2 regions of the Massilia sp. CFBP9012 genome follow, and region 2 is predicted to be linked to the other one. Evidence: predicted binding sites of a transcription regulator. Region 2 holds the regulator's gene; the other holds the start of a gene.

Region 1 (7,518 bases), on a different contig from region 2:
CTGGATGCTGCCTGCGGATGACCCGCACGATCTGTGCACCTCCTGCCAGCTGACCGTGGTCATCCCGGCGCTGACCTCCGAAAAAAACCGGATCCTGTGGGCGCGTCTCGAAGCGGCCAAGCGCCGCCTGCTGTTTTCGCTGGCGACGCTGAACCTGACTCCGGCGTCGAAGGAAGACGAGCCGGAGACCGGCCTTGCATTCCAGTTCCTGGAAGACGGCGTGACGGACCAGTGCGTGATGACCGGCCATGCCGACGGCGTGATCACCCTGAACATTGCCGAAGCCGATCCGGCCGAGCGCGAACGCACGCGCGAGCAGATGCACGAGCGCTATCGCACGCTGCTGGGTCATTTTCGTCACGAAAGTGGCCACTACTATTTCGACCGCCTGGTGGCCAACAGCCCGTGGATCGACGAGTACCGCGCGCTGTTCGGCGACGAGCGCCAGGATTACGGCGAGAGCCTGAAGCGCCACTATGAGAACGGGCCGGCCGACGACTGGGCGGAGCGTTTCGTGAGCAGCTATGCCAGCTCGCACCCGTGGGAAGACTGGGCCGAGACCTGGGCCCACTACCTCCACATGATCGATACGCTGGAGACGGCGCACTCCTGCGGCCTGCAGCTCAAGCCGCGCAAGGCCGACGAGCCTGCGCTCGACGGCATCACCTTGCCGACCAGGACCGACGCGTTCGACGATACCCTGAGCGACTGGTTCGCGCTGACCTACGTGCTCAACAGCCTGAATCGCAGCATCGGGATGCCGGACTCCTACCCGTTCACGCTCAGCCCACCGGTACTGGAAAAACTGCACTTCGTGCACCGCGTCGTGCGCGCCCAGATCAAGCAAGCGACGGCGCCAGTCAAGCCGGCCGCGACGCCGGTGCCTGTCACACCGGGCGCCTGAGCCGACGCACCGTCATGAGGCCCGCGCCGCCGTTTTCCTCAAAACGGTGCGGCGCGCGCCATGTCGGTGCACCCGGCCTACGCCGTCTGGGTCTGGGTTTGCGTCATCCCGCCCAGGGTCTGCGTCTGGGACTGGGTCTGTCCCTCGTCGGAAGGGACCGGCTCGATCGGGATCAGGAAGTCGCGGCTGATGCCGTTGCCCAATGCGTCGACCGAAGCAAGGAAGCGGGTCAGGAAGGCGTGCAGGCCTTCTTCGAGGATGTCGCCGATCGGGGCCGACTGCAGCATGGCGTACAGTTCCATGGCCAGGCGCTCGGTATCGTGCGACTGCGCATTACGCACGTCCTTCAGGTTGGCCACCACCGCTGCGATGCACGCCACCAGCGAGCGCGGCATCTTCTCTTGCAGTATCAATAGTTCGGCCACCCGCTTCGAGGTGATGGCGTCCCGATAGACCTTGCGGTAGGTCTCGAAGGCGGACACCGAGCGCAGCAGCGCCGCAAGCTGGTAGAACTCCGCCTGCGTCCCGGCCTGGACCGCATCGTGCGTCCCGAACCTGAACTTGACGTCGAGGATGCGCGCCGTGTTGTCGGCCCGTTCCAGGAAGGTGCCGAGACGGATGAAGTTGAACGCCTCGTCCTGGAGCATGGTGCCCAGCGTGACGCCACGCGACAGGTGCGAGCGGTACTTGACCCACTCCAGGAACTGGCCGGGATCGTGCTCGAAGGTGCGCTTATTGAGATGCTGCTGCAGCATCAGCCAGGTCGTATTTTCGGTTTCCCATACCTCGGTGGTCAGGGAGCCGCGCACGGCGCGCGCGTTCTCGCGGGATGCGCGCAGGCAGCTGGTGATCGAGGACGGGTTGTCCGGATCGCGCACCATGAAGTCGATCACGTCCTTCTGTGTGAGCGCGGGGTACTTGGCCTCGAACTGCGCCTCCAGCTCGGACACGCCCAGCATGCTGCGCCAGCCCTGCTGCTCGGCCTGCGCCGACTGCGGCATCAGCGAATACTGGACCCGGACATCGAGCATGCGGGCCGTGTTTTCGGCCCGCTCGGTGTAGCGGGCCATCCAGAACAAATGATCTGCGGTGCGGCTCAACATGCTAGTTCTCCAAAATCCAGGTGTCCTTGGTGCCGCCGCCCTGCGACGAATTGACCACCAGCGAACCTTCCTGCAGCGCCACCCGGGTCAGGCCGCCCGGCACCATCGAGACGGTCTTGCCCGACAAGACGAAGGGACGCAGGTCGATGTGGCGCGGCGCGATGCCCGATTCGACATAGGTCGGGCAAGCCGACAAGGCCAGCGTGGGCTGGGCGATATAGCCGTCCGGGTTGGCCACCAGGCGCTCGCGGAAAGCCTCGATCTCGGCGTGGGTCGAGGCCGGCCCGACCAGCATGCCGTAGCCGCCCGCGCCGTGCACTTCCTTGACCACCAGCTCCGGCAGCCGCGACAAGGTGTACGCGAGATCGTCTTTCTTCCTGCACTGGTAGGTCGGCACGTTGTTCAGGATCGGCTTTTCGCCCAGATAGAATTCGATCATGTCCGGCACATAGGGATAGATCGACTTGTCGTCGGCCACCCCGGTGCCGATGGCGTTGGCCAGGCCGACCCGCCCGGCGCGCACCGCGTCGAGCAGGCCCGGCACGCCCAGGGTGGACTCGGCGCGGAAGGCTCGTGGATCGAGGTAGTCGTCGTCGATGCGGCGATAGATGACGTCGACCTGCTTCGGCCCGCGCGTGGTGCGCATATAGACGGTGTCGTCGCTGACGTACAGGTCTTGCCCCTGCACCAGCGCCACGCCCATCTGCTGGGCCAGGAAGGCGTGTTCGAAATAGGCCGAGTTATGCATGCCCGGCGTGAGCACGACCACGGTCGGATCGTCGAGGCCGTGCGGCGCCACGGTGCGCAGGTTGTCGAGCAGCAGGTCGGGATAGTGCTCGACCGGCGCCACGCGGTTGCTCGCGAACAGCGCGGGAAACAGCCGCATCATCATCTTGCGGTTTTCCAGCATGTAGGACACGCCGGAAGGCACCCGCAGATTGTCTTCGAGGACGTAGAACTCGCCCTCGCCCGCGCGCACGATGTCGACCCCGGCGATATGGGCGTAGATATTGGAAGGCACCCTGACGCCCTGCATGGCGGGCCGGTATTGCGCGTTGTTCAGGATCTGTTCGGGCGGGATGATGCCCGCCTTCAGGATAGCCTGGTCGTGGTAGACATCATGCAGGAAACGGTTCAGCGCGGTCACCCGCTGCACCAGGCCGGCCTGCAGCTTGGCCCATTCCGCGGCGTTGATCACGCGCGGAATGATGTCGAATGGAATCAACCTCTCCTTGCCGGCGTTGTCGCCGTACACAGCGAAGGTGATTCCCACCCGCTGGAAGGTCAGCTCGGCTTCGGCCCGCTTTTGCGCGATCAGTTGCGGCGACTGCAGGGCAAGCCAGCGCGCGAACGCGTCATAGTGAGGCCGTGCAGTTGCCGCAGTGGAATACATTTCATCGTAAAATTTCGGCATCGGATCCTCCAGTGGCATAAGTGCAATCAAGAAACGTGCCAGCTGGGGCGACGCCGCACGAGCGCATTATATTGCGGGTATGAATCATGCTTAAATACTGTTGAAACAGGCATGCATCGACGGTGCTGGTATCGTTCGTGACCTCTCCTATAAAGGCACTCCCGCATGGCTATCCGTATCGCGCTGCACCACAAGACCAGCTACCGCTATGACCGGCAAGTCGCCCTCTCGCCGCATGAAGTGCGCCTGCGTCCGGCGCCGCATGCGCGCACGCCGATCCTGTCGTATTCGCTGTCGGTGCTGCCGCAAGAGCATTTCATCAACTGGCAGCAAGACCCATACGGCAATTACATCGGCCGTTTCGTGTTCCCGGAAAAAACGGACACACTCGAGTTCACGGTCGACCTGATTGCCGACATGACGGTCATCAATCCCTTCGATTTCTTCATCGAGAGCTATGCCGAGAATTTCCCCTTCGCCTATCCGGCGCAACTGAAGACGGAGCTGAGCGCGTATGCCCAGGCCGAGCCGCCCGGTCCCCGCCTGCTGGCCTGGGTGGAGGCGGCGCGGCGCGAGCTGCTGGCGCAGCCGATGAATACCAACGATTTCCTGGTGGCGATCAACCAGCGCCTGCAGCGCGATATCGCCTATCTGTTGCGGATGGAGCCTGGCGTGCAGACGCCGGAAGACACACTGGAAAAGTGTTCCGGCTCGTGCCGCGACACCGGCTGGCTGCTGGTGCAGATCCTGCGCGAAATGGGGCTGGCGGCGCGCTTCGTCTCGGGCTACCTGATCCAGCTGCGCGCCGACCAGGAAGCACTCGACGGTCCGAGCGGCCCCCTCGAGGACTTCACCGACCTGCATGCCTGGACCGAGGTGTACATTCCCGGCGCCGGCTGGATCGGACTCGACCCGACCTCGGGCATGCTGGCGGGCGAAGGCCATATCCCACTGGCCTGCACCGCGCTACCCTCGTCGGCGGCGCCGGTGACGGGCTTCAGCGACCAGGCCGAGGTCACCTTCATCCACGAGATGACGGTCACCCGCATCCATGAAGACCCGCGCGTAAGCAAGCCGTACACGGAAACCGACTGGCAGGCCATCGACCGTCTCGGCCAGCAGGTCGATGCCGATCTGCTGGCCCAGGACGTGCGCCTGACCCAGGGCGGCGAGCCCACCTTCGTCTCGATCGACGATATGGACGGGCCGGAATGGAATACCCTGGCGCACGGCGACAAGAAGCGCGAACTGGCCGGCAATCTGATGCACCGGCTGAAAAGCCATTTCGCGCCGGGCGGCATGCTGCACTATGGCCAGGGCAAATGGTATCCGGGCGAGCCGCTGCCGCGCTGGGCCCTGAATATCTTCTGGCGCGTCGACGGCCAGCCGATATGGCTCGATCCGTCCCTGTTCTCGGACGAATATATCGACGATGGCTATGGCAGCGAGGAAGCCGGCCACTTCATCGTCGAGCTGGTCAAGTCGCTCGGCCTGCCGGCGGGCAGCGCCATCGCGGCCTATGAAGACGTGCTGCTGCAGGCCCAGCGCGAGCAGGCGCTGCCGCGCAACCTCGATCCCTTGCAAGCCGACCTCAAGGCGCCGGAGGAACGGCGCCGGCTGGCGCGCCTGCTCGAGCGCGGCCTGGGCCAGGTGGCCGGCTATGTGCTGCCGCTGCAGGCGAAGGAATACGACCCGGCCGTCATGCTCGGCACCAGCTGGCGCACCTCGCCCTGGCCGCTGCGGCGCGAAAACCTGTACCTGCTCGAGGGCGATTCGCCGATCGGCCTGCGCCTGCCGCTGGCCACGCTGCCGTGGGTGCTGCCTGAAGAACGCGATCCCGGGTTCGATATCGATCCGTTCGCGCCGCGCGCCGCCTTGCCGGCCGTGAAGAAGGACCGGCGCCCGGTGCTGGGCCTGGCCGCCGGTAAATCGGCGGACAAGGCCGCCAGGGCCGGCAAGCCGGTTACGCCGGCCGCGCCGGCCGCGCCGGCCGCGCCGGCCGCGCCGGCCGAACCGGCCGCACGCGACGTGATCCACACCGCGCTGTGCGTCGAAGTGCGCGCCGGACGCCTGTATGTGTTCATGCCGCCGCAAAAGCGCATCGAGGATTACCTGGCGTTGGTCAGTGCGGTCGAGACCACTGCCGCCAGGCTCAAGATGAAGCTGCGGATCGAAGGCTATGCGCCGCCGCGCGACCCGCGCATCAAGCTGCTCAGCGTCACGCCCGACCCTGGCGTCATCGAAGTCAATATCCATCCGGCCGCCACCTGGAACGAGCTGGTGCACAACGTGACGACCCTGTACCAGGAAGCGCGCCTGACGCGCCTGGGCACCGAGAAATTCATGCACGATGGCCGCCACACCGGCACCGGCGGCGGCAACCACGCCACCCTGGGCGGCGCCAGCGTCGACGACAGCCCGATGCTGCGCCGGCCCGACCTGCTCAAGAGCCTGATCACCTATTGGCAGGTGCATCCGGCCCTGTCCTACCTGTTCTCGGGCACCTTCATCGGGCCGACCAGCCAGGCGCCGCGGGTCGACGAGGCGCGCGACGACAATCTGTACGAGCTGGCGATCGCCTTCCAGCAAATGGACCAGGTGCTGCCCACCCTGCACCCGGGCGACAAGCCGTGGATGGTCGACCGCCTGCTGCGCAACCTGCTGGTCGACCTGACCGGCAATACGCACCGCGCCGAATTTTCAATCGACAAGCTTTATTCGCCCGACGGCCCCACCGGCCGCCTGGGACTGGTGGAATTCCGCGCCTTCGAGATGCCGCCGCACGAACGCATGAGCCTGCTGCAGATGCTGTTGCTGCGGGCCCTGGTCGCGCGCTTCTGGCGCGAGCCCTGCCAGGCCCGTCTGGTGCACTGGGGCACCGCGCTGCACGACCGCTGGATGCTCCCGCATTTCGTCGCCCAGGATATCCGCGACGTCGCGCGCGACCTGCGCGCGGCCGGCTATGCCTTCGAAGACCGCTGGTTCGATCCCTTCATCGAGTTCCGCTTCCCGCGCTTTGGCAGCGTCGTCTACGAGGGCGTCGAGATGGAGTTGCGCCAGGCGATCGAGCCGTGGAATGTGCTGGGCGAGGAAGTCTCGGCCGGCGGTACCGCGCGCTATGTCGATTCGTCGGTCGAGCGCATGCAGCTGAAGGTCACCGGCCTGACCGACGGCCGCCACGTGGTGGCCTGCAATGGCCGCATGCTGCCCCTGCAGCCGACCGGCGTACCCGGCCAATACGTGGCCGGCGTGCGTTTCCGGGCCTGGAGCCCGTGGTCGGCGCTGCACCCCAGCATCAAGGTGCAGGCCCCGCTCGTCTTCGACCTGGTCGACACCTGGAATGGCCGCTCGATCGGCGGCTGCACCTACCATGTGGTGCATCCGGGCGGGCGCAACGAAACCGGCTCGCCGGTCAATGCCAACGCCGCCGAGGCGCGCCGGGTTGCGCGGTTCTGGCCGCATGGCCATACGCCGGGCCCGTTCACGGTGCGCAAGGAGGAGCCCAATCCGGGCTTCCCGATGACGCTGGATTTGCGCTGGCAGCCGGTTTGACCTATTGTTTCGTACCGAACGTATTGCTGCCTTCATGTCCAACCAGTTACTAGCCCATTATCTCGCCGCACCGGACGGTTTCGATGAAATGCTCGACGCGGCGAAGGCGCCGCGCGCCCACTGGCGTGCGCTGCTAGCCAACCTGGAGCAGGAAGCGCCGGGCATGATGCGCCAGCGGCGCGAGATGGTGCAGCGCCAGGTGCGCGAGAACGGCGTGACCTACAACGTCACGGCCGACGCCCATGGCAAGGAGCGGCCATGGGACCTGAACGTGCTGCCGCTGATCCTGCCGCATGAGGAATGGAGCGGCATCGAGGCCGCCGTGATCCAGCGCGCCACCTTGCTCAACAAGATTCTGGGCGACGTGTATGGCAAGCAGGAGATGCTGCAAGAAGGCCTGCTGCCGCCGGCATTGATCGACGGCCATGCCGGCTTTTTGCGTCCCTGCCACGGCATGCGGCACCATGACGACGTCGCCCTGCATTTCTATGCGGTCGACCTCGCGCGCGCGCCCGACGGCCGCTGGTGGGTCATGGCCGACCGCA
Region 2 (7,518 bases):
GCAATATCGCGGTGCTGCTCGAGGCCGCGGTGCGCAACACGATCCTGCAACTGCGCGGCATCGACACGCTGCAGGAGTTCATGGAGCGCCAGCGCCAGGCGATGAGCGCGGACTAAACCTTCATCCGATGGCCCGGCGGCGTGCCATCGGCTGAAGGTTGCGGTATCATCGCCGCATGCACATCGTCCTCATCACCGGCATCTCGGGCTCGGGCAAGTCCGTAGCCCTGAATGTCCTGGAAGACGCGGGTTACTACTGCGTCGACAACCTGCCGCCGGCCCTGCTGCCGGCCCTCGTCAATACGGTCAATGAAACCGGCACCGGCAAGATGGCGGTCGCGGTCGACGCGCGCAGCGCCGAATCGCTGGTCGAACTGCCGGTGAGTGTGCGCCGCATGCGCGAGGATGGCCATGCGGTCAAGGTCATGTTCCTGACGTCGAGCACCCATTCGCTGGTCGCGCGTTTTTCCGAAACGCGACGCAGCCACCCGCTGTCGCACGAGCTGCGGCCGGGCGAGAATCCGGCTTCGCGCCGCACCCTGATCGAATGCATCGCCGAAGAACGCGAGCGCCTGTCGTCGATCGAGAACCTGGGCCATGTGATCGACACCTCGGAACTCTCGGCCAACAAACTGCGCGGCTGGATCAAGGAGCTGGCCGAAGTCGACCATGCGCCGCTGACCCTGTTCTTCGAATCGTTCGCGTTCAAGGTCGGCGTGCCGCTCGACGCCGACTTCGTGTTCGACGTGCGCGCGATCCCGAACCCGTATTACGACCTGGCCCTGCGGCCACTCACCGGCAAGGACCAGCCGGTAATCGACTTCCTCGACGCCCAGCCGAGCGCGATCGAGATGCTGGCCGACATCCGCACCTTCGTGGCCAAGTGGCTGCCTTCGTTCAAGACCGACAACCGCAGCTACCTGACGGTGGCGGTCGGCTGCACCGGCGGCCAGCACCGCTCGGTGTACATGGCCGAACACCTCGGCGCCTATTTTGGCGCCACCGAACGGGTGATCGTTCGGCATCGGGAGCAGCCGAAGAATCCTGCGGCGTAATGTCTACCGCCAGCCCTCGCACGTCGTTCCCGCGCAGGCGGGAACCCAAGTCCTTCGCGCAGTGGCCACGGCAGATGGAGCCACTATGCCAATGACTTGGATTCCCGCCTGCGCGGGAATGACGTACCACTGCATGTGGCCAGGCCAGAGCGTCGCGGCCGTTCAACGCAGCACCGCTGCCGTATCCACCAACCGTACATCATGCATCTGGTGCAGATACGCCTCCAGATAGCCCTTGTGCGACGCCCCCACGATGACCAGCAGCCGCGTGCCGGGCATGACGCCCACCACGTCGCGGATGTTCGCCGCCATGCGCAGGTTGCGCGTTTCCCAGTAGCCGACGTAGCCACGGCCGAAGCGCTGGGGTGACGGTTCGTTCAGCGCCGCGCCGAAGTCGATCTCGAAGGTCGCGGCGACATGGGCGGGCGAGTTATAGGCGCGGTACATCGCCAGCAGGCCTTCCGCACTGCCCACGCCCGCGTCGAGGATCTCGTCGTCCTTCTTGCGCTTCGCATTGGCCGGATTGTCCCAGGCCTTCATGATCGCCTCGCCAGCCGCCTTGCGGTCGGCGTAAGGACGGGATGCCGTCTGGTCGTCCATGGCGTACACGCGCTCATGCCCCAGCCGGGCCGCCAGCCGCGCCGCGATCATCACGCTTTCGTTGGGACTGGCCTCGAGCTCCTGTAGCTGCGCGACCAGGGCGGCGTCCAGGCCGTCGCCGGCGCGGCGCTCCCCGGCCGGCAAGCGGAACCACTGGACCACCGCGGATGCAGGCTCCCCGCCGGCCAGGAACACGGCCGCCAGGCGGCGCCGTTGGGCTGGCGACGGCGCCGCCGGCCATTCACCCAGCAGCTTTTCCAATTCTGCCGTCGCTTGCGGGACATCGAGCCCGGTCGCGGCCTTTGCCGCCGCGGTATCCCGGCAATAGGTCTTGACCGTCTCCGCATACCGCGCCGGGTGGTGGCGCATGAAATCGCACTGCGGTCCCGAGCGGTCCTCGACCGCGATCGCCTGCGGCTTCCAGGCCGCGAGCCGTTCGTTCAGCGGGGCCAGGCTCGACGCCTGGAAGGTCTTGGGCAAATGCGCCAGGTGGGGCGAGCCGAGCACCATGATCTGGTTGACCGGTCCTGTCGTGGGACCCTTGAGCCGGCTCGGATCGAAGGCCGGCTGGTAGTCCTGCGCGGCGGCGCTGCCGCATACAGTCATCGAGATCAGCAGGGCACCCAGGCGCATCGCTCTTCCTTTCAAATCATGAAGACCCGATGTTCACACCCCGTCGCTACGCTGTCACGCAAAAATGGATATGCACGCAGCGGATTATGCAAGATGCCTGAGCGGATGCGCGTGCTCCGGCCACACCGGCGCGAAGAAGCGCGCCACCATCTCTGGGGTGACCTCGGCAAGCGACGGTGGATTCCATTGCGGCGCATTGTCCTTGTCGATCACCAGTGCGCGTATGCCTTCCAGCACTTCGCCATGCTCGAAATTGTGGCGCACCAGCGAGCGTTCCATGCGCAGGCAGTCGGCCACGTCGAGCGCGGCGCCACGCGCCAGCAGCTCGTGGGTCACGCACATCAACAGGGGCGAACGCTGGCGCATGGCGGCCAGCGCCTTGTGTGCGAACGGTGTTGCGTCGCCTTCGAGCGATCCCATGATCGCGGCGACCGACGCCGCGCCGAAATGCGCATCGATGCTCCTGCGCCGGACCTGCAATTCGCTTGCCCCCGCCATTGCAGCAAACGGCGCCGCGAAGGCGCGGATCGCCGCCGGCAGGCCGGCGCCTTGCGTGGACGCGATCAATGCCTGCAGGTCCGGCAGCTCGGCGCCTGGCACGAACACGTCGGCCAGGCCGATATACAGCGCGTCGGCGGCGCCGATCGTCAGCCCGGTCAGGCCCAGGTAGTTGCCGAGCTGCCCCGGCGCATGCGACAGAAAGTGGCTGCCGCCGACGTCCGGGAACAGGCCGATGTTCACCTCGGGCATGGCCATTTTCGTGCGCTCGGTCACGATGCGCAGGCCGCAGTCCGGGCCGCCCTGGGCGATGCCCATGCCGCCGCCCATCACGACGCCATCCATGATGGCGATGTAAGGCTTTGGATAGAAATGGATCAGGTGATTCAGCGCGTATTCTTCGGTGAAGAAATCCTCGAGCAGCGCGCTGCCGCCCATCGGCGTCGCATGGCCGACCTCATGGAAGAAACGGATGTCGCCGCCCGCGCACAAGGCCTTCTCGCTGCTGCTGGTCAGTACGACCGCCTCGACCTGCCCGTCATGCTGCCAGGCGCGCAGCACCGCGGTCAGCGCGCGCACCATCTCGAGCGACAGCGAATTGAGCGCCTTCGGGCGGTCCAGGGTGATGATGCCGGTGCGGTTGGCGATGCGGGTCAGGACGTGGTCGGTCATGGGGTGATCAGTGGTCGGTAAAACCGTATCTTACCCCGCCGGATTGGATGTGCCACAGATGCAAAAAGGGCGTCCCCTCAGACGCCCTTAGCTAGTGTGAGCCCTGCGCCTGATCAGGCGACAGCAGCGTCTTCGCCGTCGATTTCCGGCATGCGTTTGATCGAAGTACGGCTATGGTCTTTCAGTTGCTGCTTGTGTTTGAGGATCTGTCGGTCCAGCTTATCCATCAGCGTATCGATCGCGGCGTACAGGTCTTGTGCGACGCTGGCCACGTGCAGGGTCTTTCCCGACACCTGGACGTTGATCTCTGCTTTTTGCCTTTTTTCTTTTTCAGTGAGGTTGTCGACGGCCAGGAAGACGTGGGTGTCGATCACCTGGTCGAAATGGCGAATGATGCGCTCGAGCTTATTCTGAACGTATTCACGGATGGCGGGGGTTACTTCGAGATGATGGCCACTGATTGTGAGGTTCATACACACTCCTTTGAAAATGTTGCACCGTGTGGACCACAGGAACGCGACAAGGCACGATGTCTGTGGACGGCGCAGTTACAAGGACTTGCGGAGGCTTACAGGGGGTATCTTGAGGGCTTCACGGTATTTTGCAACCGTGCGGCGCGCGATGACCATGCCTTGTTCCCCGAGCATCTCCGCGATCTTGCTGTCGGATAAAGGGTTCCTAGGGTCTTCTGCTCCTGTCAATTGTGCAATGAGCGCACGGATTGCCGTCGAGGATGCTTCGCCTCCCGCCTCGGTGGCAACGTGGCTGCCGAAGAAATACTTCAACTCAAACATGCCGTGCGGGGTCAGCATGTATTTCTGCGTTGTGACACGAGAAATTGTGCTCTCGTGTAGGCCTAGTGTATCAGCTATCTCACGTAAAACAAGGGGCCGCATGGCAACCGCGCCATGGGAGAAAAAATTGCGCTGGCGCTCGACGATCGCCTCCGCCACACGCAGGATGGTGTCGAAACGCTGGCGCATATTCTTGATGAGCCACTTCGCTTCCTGCATCTGCGCGCCCATCTGCGCCTCGCTCTTGCCCTGCTTGAGCATGCTGGCGTACAGGCTGTTGACGCGCAGGCGCGGCATCACGTCCGGGTTCAGGGTGACCGCCCAGCCGCTCTTGGAACGGCGCACGATCACGTCCGGCACCACATAGTCCGACACGTTCGAAGCGAACGCCGCGCCCGGATGCGGATTGCATTGGCGCACCACGGCCTGCACCTCGCGCAAGTCTTCGTCGTCGCAGTCGAGCGCTTTTTTCAGCTTGCTGTATTCGCGCTGGGCGAACCAGCTCAGGTAACCCTCGACGATGGTCAGGGCCATGCGCCGCGTCACCATCGGCACGCCCGGCATGCGCCGGATCTGCAGCGCCAGGCACTCGGCCGCGCTGCGCGCGCCGACGCCCACCGGGTCCATGCTCTGCACCAGCGCCAGCGCGCAACGCAGCTCTTCGATCTCGATGTCGAGTTCTTCGGGCAGCCTTGCATGGATCTCGTCGAGCGGTTCTTCGAGGTAGCCGTTGTCGTCCAGCGCATCGATCACCAGCTCGGCCAGCGCGCGGTCGCGCGCCGACAGGGTGGCTTCGCGCACCTGCTCCATCAGGTGTTCGCGCAGGGTGATGGCGCAGGCTTCCAGCTGCGGGCGGCCGTCCTCGTCCTCGCCACCGCCGCCTGAAGATGGCGCGCCACCTTCGCTCCAGTCGGCGTCGCTGCGCTCGTTGTCGGCGCCGCCCTCGAAACCCTCGCCCTCCTGCGCCGGCGCATCCTGGCCCTCGGCCTGCTGGCCGGGCGCCGGCGGCGCTTCGCCACTGGCGGGCGCATTGTTGATGGCGCCGTCGGCCAGCAAACGCACCGAATGGTCGAGCGGGTCGTCGAGCCGCTCGAGCAAGGGGTTATCGCCCAGTATCTGCTCGATCTCCTGGTGCAGTTCGAGCGTCGACAGTTGCAGCAACCGGATCGACTGCTGCAGTTGCGGCGTAAGCGCGAGGTGCTGCGAAGTGCGAAGTTGCAGGGACTGTTTCATCTAGGCGTCGCTCACATGCGGAAGTGTTCACCCAGGTACACGCGGCGCACCGACTCGTCCGCGATGATGTCGTCAGGGCGGCCGGAGGCAAGCACCGCGCCCTGGTTGATGATGTAGGCGCGGTCGCAGATGCCGAGCGTCTCGCGCACGTTGTGGTCGGTGATCAGGACACCGATCCGGCGCTCCTTCAGGAAGCGCACGATGCGCTGGATCTCGATCACGGCGATCGGGTCGACGCCGGCGAACGGTTCGTCGAGCAGCACGAAGCGCGGATTGGTCGCCAGCGCGCGCGCGATCTCCACGCGGCGGCGCTCGCCGCCCGACAGCGACAGCGCCGGGTTCTCGCGCAGCTTCTCGATCTGCAGGTCGGCCAGCAAGGTGTCGAGGCGCTCGTTGATCTGGTCTTTCGACAGCGGCTTGCCGTTGTCCTTCTGCAGCTCGAGCACGGCGCGGATGTTATCTTCCACCGTCAGCTTGCGGAATACCGAGGCCTCTTGCGGCAGGTAGGACAGGCCCAATACGGCGCGGCGGTGGATCGGCAGGCTGGTGATGTCGGTGCCGTTGATGTCGATCGAGCCGGCGTCCGACGGCACCAGGCCGACGATCATGTAGAACGACGTGGTCTTGCCGGCGCCGTTCGGGCCCAGCAAGCCGACCACTTCACCGCACTCGACCTGCAGCGACACGTCGCGCACCACCAGGCGCTTGCCATAGCTCTTCTGCAGGCCCTTGACGACCAGGGTGCTGCAATCGCCCAGATCCATCGGGATTGCCGTCATTGCGCTCCTCCGGCGGGGGTGCGCTTGGGCGAGAGGATCAGGGTGCCGCGGCCGCCGCCAACCTTGCTCTGGCCGCTGACGTCGTTGCGCACGGTGGCCACTTCCTTGCGGCTGTCATACGAGATGAAAGGGCCGGTGACCTGGTTGCTCAGTTGATCGTTTTCCAGTTCCTTGATGAGGGCATTCGAGTACAGGCGCACCAGCTCGGCGCGCTCGTCGTACTCGATGCGCTCGGCCTGGCCCTCGACCCACAGGTTGGGGCCGCCGTCGCGCTTCTGGCGGAACGTGGTGAGCTTGCCGTTGTTGGCGGTGAGTGTCACCGTCATATAGCCTTCGGGCGTTTCCCTGACCACGGCGCGGTCGGCCTTGAGCAACAGCGTACCGCGGGTGAGGATCACGTTACCGGTCAGGGTGCGCACACCGTTGACCCCGTCGAGATCGGCGGAATCGTATTCGACCTGCGCGGGTTTGAGCGAGTCGGCACGTTCGGCGGCTGCCGTCAGCGACAGCAGGGAAAGGAGTACGGCGGCAAATATATTTTTCATGATAAGGAATGCTGGTCCTGGGTTATCGCGCGGCGCAGGCTTACTGGCGCGGTCGTGGCGGATAGACGATCTGGCCGCGGCTGGACATGTGCACTTGCTGGGTGGCGTTGTTGGCGACCATGCCGGTGCCTTTCACGCTCGATGCCCCAAGCTGCAGGTCAACCGGGAGGTCGGTCTTGACGATTTCTTCGTCGGGGAGCACGGTCAGCGCCTGGCTACGCAAGTGCAAGGACTCGCTCTGCGCCGTCTTCGGGCGCTGCAGGTCGACGTCGCCCATCAGTTCGACCCGGTGCTCTTCGTGGAACACCTGGGCTTTCTTGGCGACCACCGTCATCGGCGGGCGGCCCGGCTCGACGCCGCGCAGCAGCGGCTGGTCGACGTGCGAGACGTCGCCGAGCGGGATGTGGGCCAGGTGCTTGCCCGACAATACATAGCTCGGCTGGCCATTCTCGGTCATGCGCACGAACGAGAAATTCTCGACGATGTAGTCCGGTTCGTCCGGCGGCCCGCCCAGCTGGGCGTCGATGTCGGACGCCTGCATCAGTTGCAGCAGCCAGAAGCTGCCGAAGGCGAAGAAGGTGCCGATCACGATCATCGCCAGGAGATTCCAGCGATGCGCGGTACGCTTGTTTTGGACGATGGTGGCCATGGTGCGTGGCCTTTAGGCGAAGTACGGCGCGAGCGCCTGGTCGTAGGTGCCCTGGGCGCGC

Evidence for each region. The regulator sigma-54, encoded in region 2, starts transcription at its own class of promoters, with help from an activator protein. The targets are predictions, from matches to a motif close to TGGCANGNAANCTGCTTT.
Region 1: SOM61_RS17895 (circularly permuted type 2 ATP-grasp protein) is a predicted target of sigma-54. The motif match lies at 3,445-3,462, and genes of this name have one in related genera.

What each region holds. Positions count from the first base shown of each region.
Region 1 covers NZ_JAXCWM010000010.1:174,328-181,845, reverse strand. The annotation lists gene SOM61_RS17905 (zinc-binding metallopeptidase family protein) at 1-904, shown strand, start outside; gene SOM61_RS17900 (alpha-E domain-containing protein) at 982-2,007, opposite strand; gene SOM61_RS17895 (circularly permuted type 2 ATP-grasp protein) at 2,009-3,421, opposite strand; gene SOM61_RS17890 (transglutaminase family protein) at 3,587-6,973, shown strand; gene SOM61_RS17885 (circularly permuted type 2 ATP-grasp protein) at 7,008-7,518, shown strand, end outside.
Region 2 covers NZ_JAXCWM010000003.1:466,577-474,094, reverse strand. The annotation lists gene hprK (HPr(Ser) kinase/phosphatase) at 1-116, shown strand, start outside; gene rapZ (RNase adapter RapZ) at 176-1,054, shown strand; gene SOM61_RS07025 (DUF5694 domain-containing protein) at 1,217-2,287, opposite strand; gene SOM61_RS07020 (enoyl-CoA hydratase/isomerase family protein) at 2,372-3,457, opposite strand; gene hpf (ribosome hibernation-promoting factor, HPF/YfiA family) at 3,571-3,930, opposite strand; gene SOM61_RS07010 (RNA polymerase factor sigma-54) at 4,006-5,484, opposite strand; gene lptB (LPS export ABC transporter ATP-binding protein) at 5,496-6,263, opposite strand; gene lptA (lipopolysaccharide transport periplasmic protein LptA) at 6,260-6,808, opposite strand; gene lptC (LPS export ABC transporter periplasmic protein LptC) at 6,849-7,457, opposite strand; gene SOM61_RS06990 (KdsC family phosphatase) at 7,470-7,518, opposite strand, start outside.